2 linked regions of the Luteibacter rhizovicinus DSM 16549 genome follow. The protein of the gene in region 2 interacts with the protein of the main gene of each other region in a pairwise test. Links are inferred from orthologs where the notes say so. Each region holds a gene or a part of one and is shown on either strand. Other genes may lie near its edges. The genes, in order: mtgA and BJI69_RS03735.

Evidence for each region.
Region 1: the proteins of BJI69_RS03735 (region 2) and mtgA interact in binary tests that used the Escherichia coli proteins (3 or more experiments, as listed by UniProt). The link is inferred for Luteibacter rhizovicinus DSM 16549 from one-to-one orthologs.

Annotation. Positions count from the first base shown.
Region 1 is NZ_CP017480.1:2,565,243-2,568,525, forward strand. Bases 216-3,183 are described here. They hold mtgA (monofunctional biosynthetic peptidoglycan transglycosylase), read right to left. Parts: upstream 2,086-3,183; coding sequence 1,345-2,085; downstream 216-1,344. Other genes in these bases: BJI69_RS11575 (CBS domain-containing protein), read right to left, coding at 216-310; BJI69_RS11580 (glycosyltransferase family 2 protein), read right to left, coding at 391-1,335; hslO (Hsp33 family molecular chaperone HslO), read left to right, coding at 2,192-3,109. In the rest of the region: more of BJI69_RS11575, read right to left, coding at 1-215; BJI69_RS11595 (bifunctional diguanylate cyclase/phosphodiesterase), read right to left, coding at 3,223-3,283. UniProt on the Escherichia coli protein: Peptidoglycan polymerase that catalyzes glycan chain elongation from lipid-linked precursors. May play a role in peptidoglycan assembly during cell division in collaboration with other cell division proteins.
Region 2 is NZ_CP017480.1:787,020-790,333, reverse strand. What follows is about bases 1-2,999. They hold BJI69_RS03735 (peptidoglycan D,D-transpeptidase FtsI family protein), read left to right. Parts: upstream 1-595; coding sequence 596-2,404; downstream 2,405-2,999. Other genes in these bases: BJI69_RS03730 (UDP-N-acetylmuramoyl-L-alanyl-D-glutamate--2,6-diaminopimelate ligase), read left to right, coding at 2,401-2,999; ftsL (cell division protein FtsL), read left to right, coding at 327-599; rsmH (16S rRNA (cytosine(1402)-N(4))-methyltransferase RsmH), read left to right, coding at 1-330. In the rest of the region: more of BJI69_RS03730, read left to right, coding at 3,000-3,314. UniProt on the Escherichia coli protein: Essential cell division protein that catalyzes cross-linking of the peptidoglycan cell wall at the division septum. Required for localization of FtsN.

The sequences.
Region 1 (3,283 bases), 1.8 Mb from region 2 along the record:
GGTGGCGCAGGCGGCCGTCGGTACACAGTCGCATGCACTCATCGACCGTCGCACTGGGCGACACGGTAACCACCGTGGGCGTCATGATGTCGCCTACCGGCGTGTCGCGGGACGACCTGTCCTTCAGGATGACTTTCCGGGCATAGTCCCGCTCGGAAACGATACCGACCAGTTCGCTGCCCTTGAGGACGACGAGCGCGCCGACGTTCTTCTCGGCCATCTGGCGGATCGCGTCGTACACCGGCGCGTCGGGCGCCACCGCGTAGACCTCCTTGCCCTTCGATTCCAGGAGATGCTTGACCTGCTGCATGCTCGACCCTCCGAGTGGAGGCGGCGCGTCGCCGCGATGGCTTAGTGTAGCGCCGGTCGCGGCGGCGGTGGGGGTCGCCATCAGGCGACCGGCGGTTCGCCGCCGAGGCGGGATTCCACGTAATACAGCGGCCGCCGTTTGGTCTCGGCATAGGTCCGGCCGACGTATTCGCCGATAATGCCCAGGGCGAGGAGCTGGATGCCGCCCAGGAACAGGATGACCACCATCAGGGTGGGGTAGCCCCGTACCGGATCGCCCCAGGCCACCACCTTGATCAGCACCCAGATGCCGTAGAGGAAAGAAATGACGGCAGCCGACAGGCCGACCCAGGTGGCGACGCGCAGGGGTGCTGCCGAAAACGAGGTGATGCCTTCGATCGCGAGGTTGCCCAGCCGCCAGTAGTTCCACTTGGTCGTGCCGGCATGGCGGGCGTCGCGGTGGTAGACCACGGAGGTCTGCCGGTAGCCGATCCAGGCGAACAGGCCCTTCATGAATCGCTGGCGCTCGCGCAGGCCGCCCAGGGCAGCGACAGCGCGTCGCGAAAGCAAGCGGAAGTCGCCGGTGTCGCGTGGCAACGGCGTGTCGGAAAGTCGCTCCATGACGCGGTAGAACGCGGCTGAGGTGAATTTCTTCAGGCGGGTTTCGCCGTCACGCTCACCACGCGTCGCATAGACCACGTCGAAGCCCTCGCGCCAGCGCGCGATGAGCTGCGGAATCAGTTCGGGAGGATCCTGCAAGTCGGCGTCGATGACCACGACGGCATCGGCGTCGGCGGCGTCCAGGCCCGCCGTCATGGCGGCCTCCTTGCCGAAGTTGCGCGAAAGCCGGACCGCGATGGCGCGTGTATCGGCGCTCGCGATCGCGCTCAGCTTCTGCCAGGTGTCGTCGCTGCTGCCGTCGTCCACGTAAATCACCCGCGCCGTGGCATCGATACCGTCGAGTACGGCGCCGATCCGGGCATGGAAGATGTCGATGACATCGCTCTCGTTGTAGGCAGGGACCACGATGGCCAGTGAGAACGTCATCTCGATCCTTTAGCGAACGCGGCCGGCGACAGGGGCCGGGCGGGAGAGGTAGGCGGGGCCGCCCAACTGGCCCATCTGTTGCGCGATCCAGGCCGTGCGCTTCTGCACATAGGCGCTGGGCGCGTCTACGCGGAAGCGGCGCGGATTGGGCAGGACGGCAGCCAGTCGTGCCGCCTGCGTCACGCCAAGACGATCGGGCGGGCTGCGATAGAACACGTCGCTTGCCGCACCGACGCCGTAGATGCCGTTACCGAGCTCGACGATATTCATGTAGACCTCGAGGATCCGGCGCTTTGGCCAGGTCGCCTCGATCAGCACGGTGAAATAGGCCTCCAGGCCTTTACGGACGAAGCTGCGGCCGTTCCACAGGAAGAGGTTCTTCGCCACCTGCTGGCTGATCGTGCTGGCGCCGCGAAGGCGCTTGCCTTCATCCGAGGCGTCGATGGCGTCCTGGATGGCGTCGATGTCGAAGCCGTGATGAAACGGAAATTTCTGGTCTTCGCCGGCGACCATCGCCAGGCCGACCTCGGGCGACACGGCATCCCACGGGACCCAACGATGGCGAAACGTGAAGTCGGGTTCGCGGGCAACGAGCGCCTCGACACGACGCTCCATCATCATCGCGCTGGTCCAGGGCGGCACGAAACGGAGCACCAGTACGACCAGCCACGACAGGACGAGCCAGGCCAGCAGGACCAGGCCGACGATGCGGGCAATACGAATGGGCAGCGAGCGAGGCGTCGGGCTCATGTCAGCGCGGTGGCAAGGGATGGCGCAGTATAGGGGCCCCGCGTGTGCCGGTCTTGTCGGCGCGCCGGCACGGCCCCATCTTTCGTCGGATCACCAGGAGGCCACCGTGACCGATTCGATCGTCGAAACCCTGCCATCCGAAGACGTGCTTCACCGCTTCATGCTCGAGAAAGCAGGCGTCCGCGGCGTGCTCGTGCGTCTGGGCGCCAGCTGGCGCGAGATCGTTTCCCGTGGTGACTACCCCACCGACATTCGCAACACGCTGGGCGAAGCCGCGGCTGCGAGTGCCCTGCTCACGGGTAACATCAAGTTCGACGGATCGCTTTCGCTGGAGTTCAAGAGCGAGGGCGCGCTGCGCCTGCTTTTCGCCGAATGCACCGATCAGGGGCATCTGCGCGGTTTGGCGCGCTACGACGCCGACACCCTGCCGACGGCCCTGCACCTGAACGAGCTGCCAAATGCCTTGCTCGCGATCACCATCGGTCAGGTCGACCGTGGGCGCTACCAGGGTGTTGTCGATCTGGATGAGCCATCGATCGCGAAGGCGCTGGAGAGCTACTTCGAGCGATCGGAGCAGCTGCCGGCGCGCATCCTGCTCGCGGCGAATGCCGATCACGCGGTCGGGCTCATGCTGCAGCCGATCGCGGGCGAGGGTGGCCACAGTGCGGCCGAGGAGGATGACGACGCCTGGGCGCGGGTCGGCATGCTCACCGACACGTTGAGCAGTTCCGAGATGTTGTCGATCCTGCCGGAGGAACTGCTTTACCGGCTGTATCACGAAGAGACCGTGAGCGTTTACGAGGCGAAGGGCCTCGCCTTCGGCTGCACCTGTTCGCAGGAGCGCGTGGAGGGCATGCTGCGTGCGCTCGGCAGGACGGAAGTGGAAGCCACGCTGGACGACCGCGACGGCGAGATCGAAGTGGTCTGCGAATTCTGTGCCACGCGTTATGTCTTCGACCGCGTCGACGCCGAACGCCTGCTCATGCAGGTGGAAACCCCGCCAGCCCCCTCGACCCTGCAGTAATCTGGATATGTGGGAGCCGCTTCAGCGGCGAAAAGCCAACGGAGCGGTGAAGCCCTAGCGCCAATCGCCGATGAATCGGCTCCCACAAAAAGCCACCCGCCGCAGGTGGCTTTTCAGGCGTCGAGGGAAAGCGGCGCCGCCAGCCACTTGCTTGCCGGCTGCGGCTGGGCGAAC
Region 2 (3,314 bases):
GCGACGCGCACCTTCCAGGCCCTGCGCATCCGCGTGAACGCCGAACTCGAATCCGTCGAGCGCGGCCTCGACGCTGCCCTCGACCTGCTCAAGGTCGGCGGCCGCCTGGCCGTGATCAGCTTCCACTCGCTGGAAGACCGCACGGTCAAACAGTTCATCCGCTCCCACGAAGGTCGCGTGCAGGGCAATCGTCGCGGTCCGCCGCCGCCGGATGCGAAGCAGGCCCGCCTCAAGCCGGTCGGCAAGGCGATCTTCCCGTCCGATGCCGAAGTGGCTGCGAACCCGCGTTCGCGCTCCGCCGTGCTACGCATCGCGGAGAAACTCGCATGAAGGTGTTCGGCGCGATCTGCCTCTCGATCCTGCTGCTGGCGGTCCTCGCCAGCGCGATCGGGGTGGTATGGACGCGCCACGAGAGCCGCCAGCTGTTCGTCGAGCTCTCGAAAATGCAGTCGCAAAAAGACGATATCGGCGTCGAATACGGCCGTCTCGAACTCGAGCAGGCAACGTACGCCGAGCCCAGCCGCATCGATGCGGAAGCCCGCGCCAAGCTCGGCATGATCACGCCGAAGCCGCAAGACATCCAGTTGGTGCGGCGATGAAGGCGCGCTACGGCAAGCCGGTCGTACCGAGCCGCCGTCGCGGCCAGGGCCCGAGCCCGCGCAAGCGCATGACCGTCGTCGTCGCGCTGCTCTGCGTCTGTGCGTCCGGCCTGGTCGTGCGCGCGTTCGACCTGCAGGTGGTGCGCAAGCAGTTCTACCAGGATCAGGGCGATGCCCGCTTCCTGCGTGAAATGCCCATCGCCGTCTCGCGTGGCACGATCTTCGATCGCAACGGCGAGCCGCTGGCGGTGTCGACGCCGGTCGCCTCGATCTGGGCCAATCCGCCGGAAGTGCTGGAAAACGAAGACCGCATTCCCGAGCTGGCCAAGGCGCTCCACGTCGACGCGGACGATCTGAAGCAGAAGATCGCCGCGCGTGCCGACAAGGAATTCATGTACATCGCCCGCCAGATGCGTCCCGAAGACGCGCAGGCGATCGTCGATCTGAAGATCCCGGGTATTTCCTCGCAGCGCGAATACCGCCGCTACTACCCGTCGGGCGCCGTCAACAGCCACATCCTCGGTTTCACCAATATCGACGATCACGGCCAGGAAGGCCTGGAACTGGCCTATGACGAGTGGCTCTCCGGCAAGCCCGGTGCGAAGCGCGTCATTCGCGATCGCATGGGACACGTGGTCGAAGACGTCGAGCTGGTCCGTGAGCCGCAGCCTGGCCGCGACCTGACACTGTCGATCGACCGTCGCATCCAGTACCTCGCCTATAGCGCGTTGAAAGACGCCCTGGACAAGAACAAGGCCGACTCCGGCTCGATCGTGGTGATGGACGTGCACACGGGCGAAGTGCTCGGCATGGCCAACCTGCCGACGTTCAACCCGAATGCCGTGCGCGGCAGCACGCCGAACGATCGCCGCAACCGCGCGCTCACCGACGTGGTCGAGCCGGGTTCGACGATGAAGGCCTTCACCATGGCGGCGGCGCTGACCAGCGGCAAGTACACGCCGACCTCGCCGATGATCGAAACCTCGCCGGGTACCTGGATGATGGGTGGCCACCCGGTGCGCGATACGCACAACTGGGGCACGCTCACGCCGACCGGCGTGATCACGAAGTCGTCCAACGTCGGCGCAGCCAAGATCGCGATGACGCTCGATACCGACTTCCTCTACAACATGTGGAAGTCGTTCGGCATCGGCAGCAACACGGGCAGTGGTTTCCCTGGCGAAGCGGCCGGGTACCTGCCGGTGAGCCGCACCTGGAAGCCGATCGAAAAATCGCGCATGGCCTACGGCTACAACCTCAGCGTGACGCCGTTGCAGCTGGCCACGGGCTACGCGGCGATCGCCAACGGCGGCGCCCTGCGTTCGCCGACCTTCATCAAGGGTGCCGACAACCCGGCGAACCAGATCATCACGCCGGACGTGGCGCACGAGCTCGTGCGGATGCTCGAGACCGTGCTCCAGCCCGGTGGTACCGGCTTTGGCTTCGCGTCCGTGGCCAATTACAGCGTGGCCGGCAAGACGGGTACCTCGCACAAGTTCTCGGTCGGCGGTTACTACGCGAAGAACTACATCTCGCTCTTCGTCGGCATGATTCCGGCCAGCGCCCCGCGCCTGGTCACCGTGGTCGTGATCAACGATCCGCAGGGCGGCCACTACTACGGCGGCTCGGTGGCCGGCCCGGCCTTCGCCCAGGTGATGCAAGGCGCCGTGCGCCTGCTCGATATCCCACCCGACAACGTCGGACGCTGGTATGTCGGCGGCCCGAGCGTGGGCGGTCTGATCGGATCGTCGAATGCGCCACCGCCGCCGGCGGACGACAGCGCGGCGGAAGAGGTGGTCCCATGACCATGCCACTCGCCGAACTCCTGAATGGTTTCGCCGACGCCTCGGGTGTCGGCGAAATCGTCGTTTCGGGGCTTTCGCTGGATTCCCGCGAGATTGCCGAAGGAAACGCCTTCGTCGCCCTGCGTGGTGGCAAGGGTCATGGCATCGACTTCGCGGCCAAGGCCGTGGCGCAGGGTGCCAGCGTGATCCTCGCCGAGCCGCCGTTCACCGCGGCCGACGCCGGTGTGCCCGTCGTCAGCGTCGACAGGTTGCGCGAGAAGACCGGCGCCATCGCCGCCCGTTTCTTCGGCGAGCCGTCGCAGTCGCTCGAACTGATCGGCGTCACCGGCACCAACGGCAAGACCTCGACGGTGCAGCTGATCGCACAGGCGCTGGCTTTCCTCGGACGCAAGCCGGCGACGGTCGGCACGCTGGGCGCGGGCATGCACGGCGCGGTCGTCGAAGGCGAGCGCACCACGCCGGACGCGATCAGCATGCAGGCCCTGCTTGCCGGATTCCGCGACGCCGGTGCCTCGCACGTCGCCATGGAAGTGTCCTCGCATGCGCTGGAGCAGGGCCGGGTCAACGCGCTGGCGTTCGACGTCGCCGTGTTCACCAATCTCACCCGTGACCATCTCGACTATCACGGCACGATGGAAGCCTACGGCGCCGCCAAGGCCAAACTGTTCGCCTTCGACGGCCTGCGTGCCGCGGTGATCAATATCGACGATCCGTTCGGCGCGAAGCTGGCCAAGGGTCTGGGCGAGGGCATCGCGAAGCTGCGTACCACCATGGCGGGCGAGAGCACCGACAAGGACGCCGAGGTCCGTGCCGATATCATCGTGACGTCGGCCAAGGGGCTCTCGTTCAACCTCAATACGCCGTGGGGCATGCGCACGGTGCGTAGCGCGCTGCTCGGCCGCTTTAACGT